2 linked regions of the Persicobacter psychrovividus genome follow. Each later gene encodes a partner of the first gene's protein in a complex. Links are inferred from orthologs where the notes say so. Each region holds a gene or a part of one and is shown in the gene's direction. Other genes may lie near its edges.

The links.
Region 2: the proteins of carB (region 1) and carA are in contact, whole or in part, in a solved structure (PDB 1KEE), measured with the Escherichia coli proteins. The link is inferred for Persicobacter psychrovividus from one-to-one orthologs.

The regions. Positions count from the first base shown.
Region 1 is NZ_AP025292.1:2,919,123-2,927,858, forward strand. The notes cover bases 3,043-6,452. They hold carB (carbamoyl-phosphate synthase large subunit), read left to right. Parts: upstream 3,043-3,441; coding sequence 3,442-6,252; downstream 6,253-6,452. Other genes in these bases: proS (proline--tRNA ligase), read left to right, coding at 3,043-3,154; AABK40_RS12610 (hypothetical protein), read left to right, coding at 6,314-6,452. Also shown: AABK40_RS12590 (OmpP1/FadL family transporter), read right to left, coding at 1-8; AABK40_RS12595 (hypothetical protein), read right to left, coding at 110-1,480; more of proS, read left to right, coding at 1,679-3,042; more of AABK40_RS12610, read left to right, coding at 6,453-6,592; AABK40_RS12615 (GAF domain-containing protein), read left to right, coding at 6,812-8,736. UniProt on the Escherichia coli protein: Large subunit of the glutamine-dependent carbamoyl phosphate synthetase (CPSase).
Region 2 is NZ_AP025292.1:2,771,428-2,776,895, reverse strand. What follows is about bases 1-2,805. They hold carA (glutamine-hydrolyzing carbamoyl-phosphate synthase small subunit), read left to right. Parts: upstream 1-752; coding sequence 753-1,859; downstream 1,860-2,805. Other genes in these bases: eno (phosphopyruvate hydratase), read left to right, coding at 1,871-2,805; rplQ (50S ribosomal protein L17), read left to right, coding at 154-630; AABK40_RS11830 (DNA-directed RNA polymerase subunit alpha), read left to right, coding at 1-145. In the rest of the region: more of eno, read left to right, coding at 2,806-3,169; AABK40_RS11810 (FtsB family cell division protein), read left to right, coding at 3,252-3,551; AABK40_RS11805 (hypothetical protein), read left to right, coding at 3,589-4,143; AABK40_RS11800 (Ldh family oxidoreductase), read right to left, coding at 4,189-5,259; AABK40_RS11795 (Ppx/GppA phosphatase family protein), read right to left, coding at 5,350-5,468. UniProt on the Escherichia coli protein: Small subunit of the glutamine-dependent carbamoyl phosphate synthetase (CPSase).

The DNA.
Region 1 (8,736 bases):
CTGCACATATTGAAAGGTTAATTTTGATTAAGAAAATGGATTCCCCATAGTTACATATTCCTATGAGATAAAAAAAGGAGCTTTAAAAAAAGCTCCTTTAGATTAAAAATTATTGTCTTCCGGAGCGACCTCCACCAGATCTTCCGCCACCGCCATAGCTGCGACTTCCTCCAGTACTTCGCGTTGGTGAGGAGAAGGTGCTCCTCGATGGCGTTGTACTTCTGTAACTTCTGTTCGGGGTAGAATTAAAGTTATTAGTGGATTGTCTGGTATTTGATCTGTTGTAATTGCTCGGCGTTGAAGTACTTCTATTTCGTACCCTGCTTGGCTGAGGTGCTACATAATTACCTCTCGAAGGTGTGGCCGTTGTTCTAACCCTTGAGTTGGAACGTGGCGTTGTTGTATTGACAGAACTGCGGCTTCGCTGATAAGCAGAACGATCATTTCTGACTGTTCTTGTACTGCGGTCTGCTCTTCCTCGAGAATCTGTACCTCGCATCACCCGTGCTGGGCGCGCTCTGTTGCTTCGGTCTGTTACCGCAGAATTTACTGGGCGATTAACGCCTACGCGGTTATTTGATGCTGTTGAATTTCGATATGTATTTTCAGCTCTTTTGGCCCTGTCAGAAGTACGCTTCTGACCGGAAACACCTACAGAACCATTTCTACCACTGCTGCCCCCTCGTACATAACGGGTATGATCAACTGGGCGCTCTATCCCTGGTGGTCGGTAACCTGGAGGGCAATAGCCGCCGCCCCAACCGTAACCTGGGTAACCCCAACCATAACCCGGACGGCCCCATGCATAGCCTGGATAACCGAAGCCTGGTCGGCCCCAACCAAAGGAAGGACCATAAAATGGGTCGTACCAAGGGTCATACCAGCCGTTGTATCCGGGGTAACCAAAGCCACCGCCGCCCCAGCCCATACCTACGGACCATCCGAATCCCGGACGTCCCCAGCCTGGACCATAAAAGCTGCTAAAGCCAAAACCCATCATCGGGTTCATCATCATGTTGGCACCACCATATACATTGATATTGGTAGAAGCCTGAGGAACCGCATTCAATCCATTAGAGCTGTAAGCATAATTGGATTGCTGCTGCGTTTGTGCTGGCTGACTTGACTGATAATCTGGTGTGAAATAAGATTCTGAAGAATAGGTAGGGTTACCATCATACTCGACGGTATCCGCGTATGCTTCAGGGTTTTTATAGCGATTGATCAAAGCAGGGTCCACAGTTTTTGCAGAATAGTTTGATTCATCGTAAGTATATCCTCCACTGGAATAGGAGGGATTTGAATGTACTGTGCTGTTAGTTTTTGAAGGCGATGCTTGGCTTGAAGAAAAAGTAGGCTTCGCTCGATCCTTCTTGGTGAAGTACATATCGTCTACCTCCTGCGCTTTTACAACAGATGGTAAGATCGTTGTTCCTCCCACAACTAATCCCATTGCTAATATGGCTACTAATTTTTTCATAGTCGTCAATTTACGGAATTATCCTCGTTAAACATTAGTTTAGGCTAATAAACAGCCCATAACTTTGGACCACCTACTAATTATTACGACATGCCCATTGAAATGACTGTAATAATATTATTATATTTGTCCCTTAACGAGCGTTTACGTTCATAAATATAGCAAATTTTATACCATTTTTCAATATAATTCAAAAAGATGAGTAAGGGATTACCAAAAAGAAGCGAAGATTATTCGCTATGGTACAACGAATTAGTAAAAAGAGCGGATCTCGCTGAAAATTCTGCTGTTCGTGGCTGTATGGTTATCAAGCCCTATGGCTTTGCCATCTGGGAAAAAATGCAAGCCGTATTGGACAAGATGTTCAAAGACACCGGCCACAGCAACGCTTACTTCCCCTTGCTGATCCCGAAATCTTATTTAAGCAAAGAAGCGGACCACGTTGAGGGTTTCGCTAAGGAATGTGCCGTTGTAACACATTACCGACTAAAAAATAATGATGCCGGAGACGGTGTGGTCGTTGACCCTGCTGCAAAGCTGGAAGAGGAGCTGATCATCCGCCCAACTTCAGAAACGGTGATCTGGTCCACTTACAAAAACTGGATTCAGTCTTACCGCGACCTTCCCGTGTTGGTCAATCAGTGGGCCAATGTGATGCGCTGGGAAATGCGTACCCGCTTGTTCTTGCGTACTGCTGAATTCCTGTGGCAGGAAGGGCACACGGCCCATGCTACAAAAATGGAAGCCATTGAAGAGGCAGAACAAATGCACGAAGTATATGCCCGTTTTGCGGAGGACTTCATGGCCATGCCTGTTGTAAAAGGTACAAAATCTGAAAGTGAACGTTTCGCTGGTGCTTTGGAAACCTATACCATCGAGGCATTAATGCAAGATGGCAAAGCGCTTCAGGCAGGAACTTCCCACTTCCTGGGTCAAAATTTCGCCAAAGCCTTTGATGTAAAATTCCAGTCCAAAGAAGGAAAGTTGGAGCACGTTTGGGGTACTTCATGGGGGGTTTCTACCCGTTTGATGGGCGCCCTGATTATGGCGCACTCCGATGATGAAGGATTGGTATTGCCGCCAAAACTGGCACCTATCCAGGTGGTCATTGTTCCTATTTACCGTAAGGAGGAAGAATTGGAAGCCATCAGCGATAAGGTCAAAGAAATTAAAGCAGCCTTGTTGAAAAGAGGAATCTCTGTAAAATTTGACAACCGCGATACTTTCAAGCCTGGTTTCAAATTCGCCGAGTGGGAATTGAAAGGGGTACCGGTTCGTTTGGCTATGGGACCTCGTGATCTGGCCAATGGCACCGTAGAAGTTGCCCGCCGCGACACCAAAGAGAAAAATACTTATGCCCTTGAGGGCATCGATGCGACTGTTGAACAGTTACTCGAAGAAATTCAAAATAACATCTTCACCAAAGCACTCACTTACCGTGACGAGCACATCACGGAAGTAAGCTCTTACGAAGAGTTTAAAAAAGTATTGGAAGACAAAGGCGGTTTTGTGGCCGCTTATTTCGATGGCACCAAAGCCACTGAAGATAAAATTCAGGACGAAACAAAAGCCTCTACAAGATGCTTCCCAGTAGACTGGAAAGACTCCGAAGAGGGGCCGTGTATGATTACCGGAAAGCCTGGTAAAAAATACTTGTTCGCCAAAGCTTATTAATTTATTAAGACCGATACTTCTTTTGTATCGGTCTTTTTTTTACCCATAACATCAAAAAACTGAAAGCCTGCAAGCCAATGGACATTCAATTATTATGGAGAAAAATTCCTGAATACAAAAAAAGCCACTGAAAGGCTGTTTTTGAGCATCAGCAACACTTTTTTCATTTTTTATTAATTGAATGCACAATTCAATGCTCACTTTCTTTCAATTATCAATCGAACACTTTACATTTGTTCCAATTTGGACACACATATTTTCCATAGATATTTTAATCCCTGTCAAGAATGCCAAAAGACAATAGTATTAAATCCGTTTTAATTATCGGTAGTGGACCAATCATCATTGGACAAGCTTGTGAGTTTGACTATTCAGGATCTCAGGCTTCTCGCTCATTGCGCGAAGAAGGTATTGAGGTTACACTGATTAACTCAAACCCAGCGACGATCATGACTGACTCGGTAACAGCTGACAACATTTATCTTAAGCCTTTAACAAAAAAATCTATTGTTGAGATTCTTGAGAAACATGACATCGACGCTGTTCTTCCTACAATGGGTGGGCAAACAGCCCTGAACCTTGCGATTGACTGTCAGACTGCTGGAATCTGGGAAAAATACGACGTTGATATTATCGGAGTGGATATTGACGCTATCGAAATGACGGAGGACCGCGAGAAGTTCCGTCTTTTGATGAAAGAATTAGGGGTGAATGTATGTAAGGGAGAAACTGCTACATCATTCCTTCACGGTAAAGAAATCGCTCAGAAAATTGGTTTCCCATTGGTGATTCGCCCATCATTTACCCTTGGTGGTACAGGTGGTGGTTTCGTTAATGAAGCCAAAGATTTCGACAAAGCCTTGACACGCGGTTTGCATGCCTCACCAACCCACGAGGTATTGGTAGAACAGTCGATCCTCGGATGGAAAGAGTATGAGTTGGAGTTGTTGCGCGACAACAATGGCAATGTGATCATTATCTGTTCTATCGAGAACTTTGACCCAATGGGGGTTCACACAGGTGACTCCATTACCGTTGCTCCTGCAATGACCCTCCCTGACACCGTATATCAGCACATGCGCGATTTGGCCATCAAGATGATGAACGGTATCGGTCAGTTTGCCGGTGGATGTAACGTTCAGTTCTCTGTAAACCCAGAAAACGACGAAATCATCGCCATTGAGATCAACCCTCGTGTATCTCGCTCTTCCGCTTTGGCATCGAAAGCAACAGGTTACCCTATTGCTAAAATCGCCGCTAAACTGGCGATCGGTTACAACCTTGATGAGTTGAAAAACCAGATTACCAAAACCACTTCGGCATTCTTTGAGCCAAGTTTGGATTACGTTATCGTAAAAATCCCTCGTTGGAATTTCGATAAGTTCCAAGGCTCCGACACTTCCCTTGGCCTTCAGATGAAAGCCGTTGGTGAAGTTATGGGTATTGGTATGAACTTCCAGGAAGCACTTCAAAAGGCATGTCAGTCTTTGGAGATCAAACGTAACGGTTTAGGTGCCGATGGCAAATCAAACACCAACCAGGCGGAATTGCTTCACAGTCTTGAGCACCCAAGCTGGGATCGTTTGTTCCACATCTATGATGCTTATAAATTAGGTATTCCTTATAAAACCATCCGTTCATTATCTAAAATCGACCCTTGGTTCTTGCGCCAGATCGAAGAAATGATCGCTTTGGAAAAAGAATTGGCGAAATTTGAATTGAAGTCAATTCCTAAAAAATTATTGCTTGAAGCCAAGAAAATGGGTTATGCCGATCGCCAGATCGCACACCTTGTTGGCTGTAAAGAAAGCGAAGTACACGCACACCGCCGCAGCATGGGCATTAACCGTGTGTATAAAGTAGTGGATACTTGTGCCGCAGAATTTGAAGCACAGACTCCTTATTACTACTCTACCTTCGGCGACGAAAATGAGTCGATCAGTTCTGACAAGAAAAAGATCATCGTTTTGGGTGCTGGTCCTAACCGTATCGGTCAAGGTATCGAGTTTGATTACTGTTGTGTGCATGGGGTATTGGCCGCTAAGGAAGCTGGCTATGAGACCATCATGATCAACTGTAACCCAGAAACAGTATCCACTGATTTTGATGTTGCAGATAAATTGTACTTCGAACCAGTATTCTGGGAGCACATCTACGACATCATCCTTCATGAAAAACCTGAAGGTGTGATTGTTCAGTTGGGTGGACAAACCGCACTGAAATTAGCAGACAAACTCACCAAATACGGCATTAAAATCATCGGTACTTCTTTCGATGCCCTTGATTTAGCCGAAGATCGTGGCCGTTTCTCTACTTTATTGAAAGACCTCGACATTCCTTATCCACAATTCGGAACTGCTGAAACTGCTGAAGAAGCGATTGAAGTAGCACAGGAAGTTGGCTTCCCTTCATTGGTTCGCCCTTCTTACGTATTGGGTGGTCAGGGCATGAAGATCGTTATCAACGAAGAAGAATTGATGCAACACGTTGTTAAGGTATTGCATGACATTCCTGGAAACAAAGTATTGTTGGATCATTTCTTGGATGGTGCGGTAGAGTGTGAAGCAGATGCAATCTGTGATGGTGAAAATGTACACATCATTGGTATCATGCAGCACATCGAGCCTGCTGGAATTCACTCTGGGGATTCTAATGCAGTATTGCCTCCATACAACCTGGGAGATTTGGCAATCAAGCAAATTGAAATTTACACTCGCAAGTTGGCCACTGCTTTGAAAACCGTTGGTCTGATTAACATCCAGTTTGCTGTAAAAAATGATATTGTTTACGTAATCGAGGCAAACCCTCGTGCATCAAGAACAGTTCCATTTATATGTAAAGCTTATCAGGAGCCTTATGTGAATTACGCCACTAAAGTAATGTTGGGTGCCAAAGTGACAGACTTCGAGTTTAATCCTGTCAAAAAAGGTTACGCAATTAAAGAACCTGTATTCTCTTTCAACAAATTCCCGAATGTAAACAAGGAATTAGGGCCTGAAATGAAATCTACAGGGGAATCAATCTACTTTATTGACGATTTATTAGACGATTATTTCTTGAAATTACACTCGGAACGAAATTTGTACTTGAGTAAGTAATTAACAAGTATAGAACATAAAACCTGGGCTTCGGCCCAGGCTTTTTAAATCTTTCTTTTCAATGGGTAAGTTTTTAATATTCCTTTTCATCCTGTTTTATATAGGATATAAAAGAAACTGGGGGCGCAAACTTTTGATGTTTGCTTTCTACAAATTACTTAAAAAACAAGGCTTTCAGCCGCATGGTGCTCAACAGCAATATGCGCAGCAGAATCCGCATGGTAAGCGACGAAAACCTTCCGGTGTTCATGTCGATTATGTCCCAGATAAAAAAAAGAAAGATATAGATCCTAACAACTTTAAAGGTGGCGACTATATCGATTACCAAGAGGTTGATTAAACCAAAGAAGGCTTTTCCGCAGGATGAGCCTTTTTTTATACCCAAATTTTTAATAATTGCCCAGAATTACGCTTTTTTCCGTTCGCTTACTTCTTATTTCAATAAAAATTATATTAATTATAATTTGTTTATTATGGACAAGCCCAATGAATATTTGGCGACGTGCTCCAAAATGAAATATTGACGATACCCTCAGCATTTAATCCTACCTTACCTTATATGAAAATCAACCTTAAACTGAGGGCGAAGCTGGTCCTCTTCACCGTACTTATTTTAGGGGCTGCCTCCATGTTTGCATGGCAATACATCACCTCCGACCTTACCAAAAAATCCATTTCCGACGCTAAGATAGTCGCACAAACGACCGCTCAGAAATACGCCAACGAGATTGAAGCCAACCTGAACACAAATCAGGGAATGATGCGTGCTTTAGCCAACAGTATGAATGACCTGATTACTGAAGATGGCGACCTGAAGAACGAACAACAACTCGACCTGCTGCTGAATTCATTCTACAAAAGAAATAAAAACCTCCTGGCCGCTTATTATATTCTCGAACTGGAGGCAATCCGGCCAAGCTGGCCAAAAACCCACGGACGATACATCAGCCTGGTACAGTCACAAAATGGCACACTATCGAGCCTTAAAGCCACCCTCGACACCGGCAACATCGCCAACCCAACCAGCTATTATTATCAGACCAAGCAACACCCCGAAGAAGTTTTAGCGGAACCGTATCAGGACCTGCTGAACGATCAGCTGAAAGGTTTACTGATGAGTTCTCAGGCGGCACCATTAGTGCTGCCTTCCGGAAAATTCGCTGGAATTGTAGCCTCTGACCTCGACTTGGGCAACTTTGCCAAACTCGTTAAAAATATTCAGCCATACCCTGGCGCTGAGGCGTATTTACTTTCCAATGAAGGTACTATTGTAGGCCACCCTGACGAATCAAAAATTGGTTTATCCTTGTCTGAAATTGCCGACAATCTCCCTGCCGACGTTCAGCTAATCGACAAAATATCTACCGGAGAATCTTTCAACTACTCCATAGAAGATGGCGCCACACCATATTTCATTACTTTTGTGCCCATTACCCCTGCAGGGACCCACAAATCTTGGAGCCTTGCACTGAAGATTCCCCTGTCTATTTTTGTAAGCCGTGCAGAGGCCCTGACTAAAGACGCCTCCATCATGATGATGTTTGGGTTGGTCTTTTTGATCGTCTTTATGTTCATTTTAGCACATTTTGTTACTTCCCCAATCAAGCAAACAACCCACGCTTTACAGCAATTGGCCGACGGAGAAGTGGACAGCATTGAAAAGCTGAACATCAAATCAAGAGATGAAGCACAAATGATGGGAGAGTCGCTTAATCAGCTTATTGACCGACTGAAGGAAGTTTCCTCTTTTGCCAAAGAAATCGGTAATAACAACCTCGAGGTAACAATTAACCCCAAAAGTAATAAGGACTCCATGGGCAATGCGCTGATGGGGATGAAAGACAGCCTGCAATCGGCACATATTCAGGAACAGGAAAGAAAAAAAGAAGAAAAACAACGCAGCTGGGCAAACACTGGGGTTGCCAGGTTTAGTGAAATTACCCGCGACACCTCCAAAGGCATTGAGGAAATGTCGCAAGAGGTTGTGGCCGAACTGGTGAAATATACTGAAGCCAATCAGGCGGGACTGTTTCTGCTGGAGGAGGAAAATCGCGACCACCCTGTCCTGGAACTTAAAGCCTGCCTGGCTTACGACCGCAAGAAATTTCTGGAAAAGGAAATCATGATTGGTGAAGGCGTTGCTGGCAGATGTTTTCAGGAACAGGAAACGATCTATATGACGGATTTGCCACAAAACTACCTTGAGATTACCTCAGGGCTCGGCGCCGCCACGCCTACAAACCTTTTGGTGGTACCGCTGAAAGTTAATGACAATATCTATGGGGTACTTGAAATCGCTTCTTTCACAAAATTCGAAGCCTACAAAATTGAGTTTATTGAAAGGCTATGTGAAAACTTCGCCTCAGTAATCAATACCCTTCGCATCAATCAAAAAACACAGTATTTACTCGAGGAGGCGCAAATGCAAGGAGAGCAACTCCGGGCACAGGAAGAGGAGATGAGACAAAATATGGAGGAACTCCA
Region 2 (5,468 bases), 150 kb from region 1 along the record:
TGACTTAGTTACTCTTGAGATTTCTGATATGATGAAGTTCCGTAATTTCGGTAAAAAATCGCTTTCTGAATTGGAAGCTTTGGTTGCCGATAGAAGTCTAACCTTCGGAATGGATATTTCCAAGTATAAACTTGATGAGGATTAATTTTAAAAATGAGACACGGGAAGAAATTTAACCATCTTGGAAGAAAGACGGCTCACCGTAACGCTATGTTATCTAACATGGCAACTTCCTTGATTTTGCATAAACGCATCCAAACAACTGTAGCAAAAGCAAAAGCTTTGCGCAAAGTTGTCGAGCCATTGTTAACTAAAGCTAAGTCAGATACTACTCACTCACGTCGTGTGGTATTCTCTTACCTTCAAGACAAAGAGGCTGTAAAGATTTTGTTTGATGAAGTAGCGACAAAAATCGCTTCTCGCCCAGGTGGCTATACTCGTATTATCAAAACGGGTACACGTCAGGGTGATAACGCTGAAATGGCAATCATTGAGTTAGTTGACTACAATGTATTGTTATTAGGTGGCGATGCTGCTGAGAAGAAAAAGACTCGTCGTAGTCGTCGTAGTGGTGGTTCTAAACCAGCTACTGAGGCAACTGAGGCACCAAAAGAAGAATCAGCAGAATGATTCTTTGATTAAGATATTAAAGGGATTAGTTTTGCTAATCCCTTTTTTTATGACAAGTTGACACAGATCACAATTTGTTTTTCCCAAATTCTTTAATTTTATATCGAAATACTAATTCACCTATGAAGTACAAGTATAAGTCGGAAGCTGTTTTAATGTTGGAAGATGGAACTGTGTTCCATGGTCGCTCTTTAGGCAAAATAGGAACTAAAGGAGGCGAAATCTGTTTCAATACTGGAATGACAGGATACCAAGAGGTTTACACCGATCCTTCTTATTTTGGCCAAATTATTGTAACTACCAATTCGCATATTGGTAATTATGGTGTTCACCCAGCGGAATTCGAAGGGCCAAAACCATCTATTTTTGGTGTTGTTATTAATTCCTTTAGCGACCTATATAGTCGTAAGGAGGCAAGTGAAAGTCTTCAGGACTATTTAGAGTCTAATGGAATTGTTGGTATTGCCGATATTGACACCCGTAAATTAGTAAGACATATTCGTAATAAAGGAGCAATGAATGCTATCATTTCTTCTGAAATTCACGATTATGAAGTACTTCGCGCACAACTTCAAGAAGTTCCTTCAATGAAAGGATTGGAGCTTTCAAGTAAAGTTTGCGTAAGTGAGCCAGTATTACGTAAGGATGAAAATGTTGAAACAAAGCGCCGCGTAGCGGTTCTTGATTTGGGAATTAAAGAAAGCATCTTGAAACACATGGAGTCAAGAGGCATGGAATGTAAAGTTTTCCCTTCAACTACGACCTACGAAGAAATGAAATCGTGGAATCCTGATGGATACTTTATATCAAACGGTCCTGGAGACCCTGCAGCGATGGATTATGCTGTAGATACTGTCCAGGCGATTTTGGCCGAAGATAAGCCGATGTTTGGTATTTGTATGGGGCATCAAATTTTAGCCCGTGCAGCAGGAATTTCTACTTATAAAATGCACTCTGGACACCGTGGGTTAAACCACCCTGTTAAAAATGTGATTTCTGGAAGATGTGAGGTAACCTCACAAAACCATGGCTTTGCAGTGAGTGCGGAAGAAGTGGCGAAATCAGATAATGTGGAAGTTACACATGTTAACTTGAATGACAACACAGTAGAAGGTATCCGAATTAAAGGAAAAAATGCGTTCTCTGTGCAGTATCACCCTGAGTCTTCTCCGGGGCCACACGATTCTCACTATCTTTTTGATGACTTTTTAACACTAATGAATAACTAAAAGTAATTAAAATGAGCTTAATTCAAGAAATTCACGCGCGTCAAATCCTTGACTCAAGAGGTAACCCAACTGTAGAAGTTGATGTAAAAACAGAATTCGGTTTCGGTCGTGCTGCTGTTCCTTCTGGTGCATCTACTGGTCAATTTGAAGCAGTTGAATTGCGTGATGGTGATAAAGGTGTTTACCTTGGAAAAGGTGTTCTTAAAGCTGTTGAGAACGTAAACAAGGTTATCGCTGAGAAATTGATCGGCATGGAGGTAACAGAGCAAGCTGCTATCGACCAATTGATGATCGACTTGGATGGTACTCCAAACAAAGCCAATTTGGGCGCAAATGCTATTTTGGGTGTTTCTTTGGCAGTAGCTAAAGCAGCTGCTGACGAATTGGAATTGCCATTGTACAAATATGTTGGTGGTGTTTCTGCCAAAACAATGCCTGTTCCAATGATGAACATCATTAATGGCGGTTCTCACTCTGATGCACCTATCGCATTCCAAGAGTTCATGATCCAGCCTGTATCGGCACCAGATTTCACTACGGCTATCCGTATGGGATGTGAAGTATTCCATTCTTTGGCTAAAGTTCTTCACGGTCGTGGTCTTTCTACTGCTGTAGGTGATGAGGGTGGATTTGCACCAGCATTCGAATCTACTGAAGATGCTTTGGATTCAGTTAAATTGGCGGTAGAAAATGCAGGTTACGTATTCGGTAAGGATATCACAATCGCATTGGATTGTGCTGCTTCTGAATTCTACGTAGACGGTAAGTACGATTATACTAAATTCAACGACATGCAAGGTGGTGTAAAAACTACTGAGGAGCAAGTTGCTTACTTGTCTGAATTGGTATCTAAATACCCTATCACTTCTATCGAGGATGGTATGCACGAAGAAGATTGGAACGGTTTCAACATGTTGAACGCTGCAATCGGTGACAAAACACAATTGGTAGGTGATGATTTGTTCGTAACTAACGTTGTGCGTTTGGCTCGTGGTATCGAAGAGAAATCAGCTAACTCTATTTTGATTAAAGTAAACCAAATTGGTTCTTTGACTGAAACTATTGCTGCTGTTGAGATGGCTCACCGTGCAGGTTATACTTCAGTAATGTCACACCGTTCAGGTGAAACAGAAGACAATACAATTGCTGACTTGGCCGTTGCATTGAACTGTGGACAAATCAAAACAGGTTCTGCTTCTCGTTCTGACCGTATGGCTAAATACAACCAGTTATTGAGAATTGAAGAGCAATTGGGTGCAACTGCAGTTTACCCAGGTTTGAAAGCATTCAAGCAAGAATTTAACTTCTAATTGAAGAAATTCACTAATTAATATTAAAGCCTCGACTTATGTCGGGGCTTTTTTTTATTTTGCAGATCATAATTTTAGTGCCATGAAGAAAGATTTTGCAAAGTTGCCCTCATTCGTTAAGTCGCCTTATTTATATATAGTCGCCTCCTTTTTTATTTGGATGCTTTGTTTTGATTCCAATGATTTGATTAATCAGTACCAGTTATATCATAAGGAAAAAGAACTTGAGCAGGAACGGGCCTTCTATTTACGTGAAATTCAAGCGGTGAAACAGGATAGGGAAGAGCTGACGACCAATAAAGAGCTGTTGGAGAAATTTGCTCGAGAAAAATATTTGATGAAAAAGAAAAATGAAGATGTTTATATTATAGAACATCAGTAATAATCGTAAATTAGTTATCTACTCAATTCACCTATTTATGATTATGCTTAAAAAAACCATTCTTTTTTTGTTATTGACGGTTCCTCTATCTTTCGCAGCTTTCGCTCAAGTGAATTATGTTGCAGAAGAAAAGCCCCCCTTAAAGGATCGTTTGTTTTTCGGTGGTAACCTTGGTTTATCCTTCGGAACAATAACTTCTATTGAGGTTTCTCCTTTGGTCGGGGTAATGATCAACCCAAAACTTTCAGCAGGAGGAGGATTTGTTTATCAATATTTTCAGGACAAGCGATTTACTGAAACCTACAGTAGCAGTATTTATGGTGGTCGAGCATTCGTGCGCTATAACCTTATTCAAAATTTCTTTCTTAGGGGTGAATATGAAGTGTTGAACCTTGAAGTAGGATCAGTTACACCCAACGGTTTTGAATTAAAACGAGAATGGATTCCCAGTACATTTTTGGGAGCAGGTTATTTTCAGCCTTTTGGTCAACGAGGAGGGATTTCTTTCGCAGTCCTTTATAATCTTACTTTCGACCGTGACCGCAGCCCATATGCCGAGCCATATGTTATTCGGGTAGGTTTTACTTTGTAAAAACACAAAAGGCTTTTCGATGAAGAAAAGCCTTTTGTATTACTATTAAAATTCGATTTCGAATTTATCTGCAATTCCTTTTAGGTCCTCAATCACAGGCTGAAGAAGTGGAATCCCCTCTTTCATTCTGATCAATGCTGATGCCCTCTCAGGGTCACCAGGAATAATCACCTGGTCATGACCTGGTGCAGGTTTGGCCGCTCTAAATCTACGAATCCAATTATCCATATGGTTTTTGTAGTCTTCCGCAGGGCGGAAAGCATCCACTCGCATAGCACCAACAAAATGTCCAATGCCTTCCCCTACAGGATTTTCAGGTAATGGTACATAGCTTGGGAATGGTGGTACCCACGGGCCATAATTCGCGCCTGATAATACTGCTGAGAAAATATCAACAATGGAGCCAAGACAATAACCTTTATGGCTGCTGTGTACTCTGTCACCTCCCAAAGGAAGTAGAGCGCCTCCTTTTTTCAATATGCCTGAGTCAGTTGTATTGTGGCCTTCTTTGTCTTGCACCCACCCCTCAGGCGCATCTTCTTCTTTGCGCTGAAGAATTTCAAGTTTTCCGTTGGCTGCGGTAGTGGTACTGAAATCGGCAACAAAAGGCGGTTCTTCATTTGTGGGACAAGCGACCGCGATAGGATTAGTGCCCAGCATTCTTTCTTGTGAGAAAGTTGGCGCAACCAATGCTGAGGCATTTGTCATAGAAATTCCCATCATGTCATGCTCAAGTGCCATCATGGAATGATAACCTGCGATACCATAATGATTGGAGTTTTTGATGGCCACCCAACCTGTGCCTGCCACTTTAGCTTTCTCAATGGCAATTTTCATGGCATAGGGTGCTACTACAAGGCCCAAACCACGGTCACCATCGATTGTAGCCGTACTTGGCGTTTCGTGAATTACCTTAATTTCAGGTGTTGCATTTACCCGTTCTACTTCCCAAAGCCGAACGTAGCCAATTAGTCGAGCAACTCCATGAGAATCAACCCCTCTCAGGTCGGCATTAAGTAAAACATCTGCAGCTTGTTCAGCATGTTCCTGAGAGCATCCCATTTTTAGGAATACCTGCTGCGTAAAATTTTTTAATTTATCGTAAGAAAAAGTCATAATTCGCTTCTTTTCAGGCCACAATGTACGATTTTTTCAATAGATATTGAATAAGTAGCCATGAGCGATTTTCTGAGGAGGAATAATGGCTTATAAGGTTGGAGTATTTTCCAAAATTTGTGTCAACAAACCTTCTTTCAGTGCATAAGAACTTACCCGAATATTCGTGATTTTAAATCGTTCAATTACATGCTTTACCAAAAGAGCGG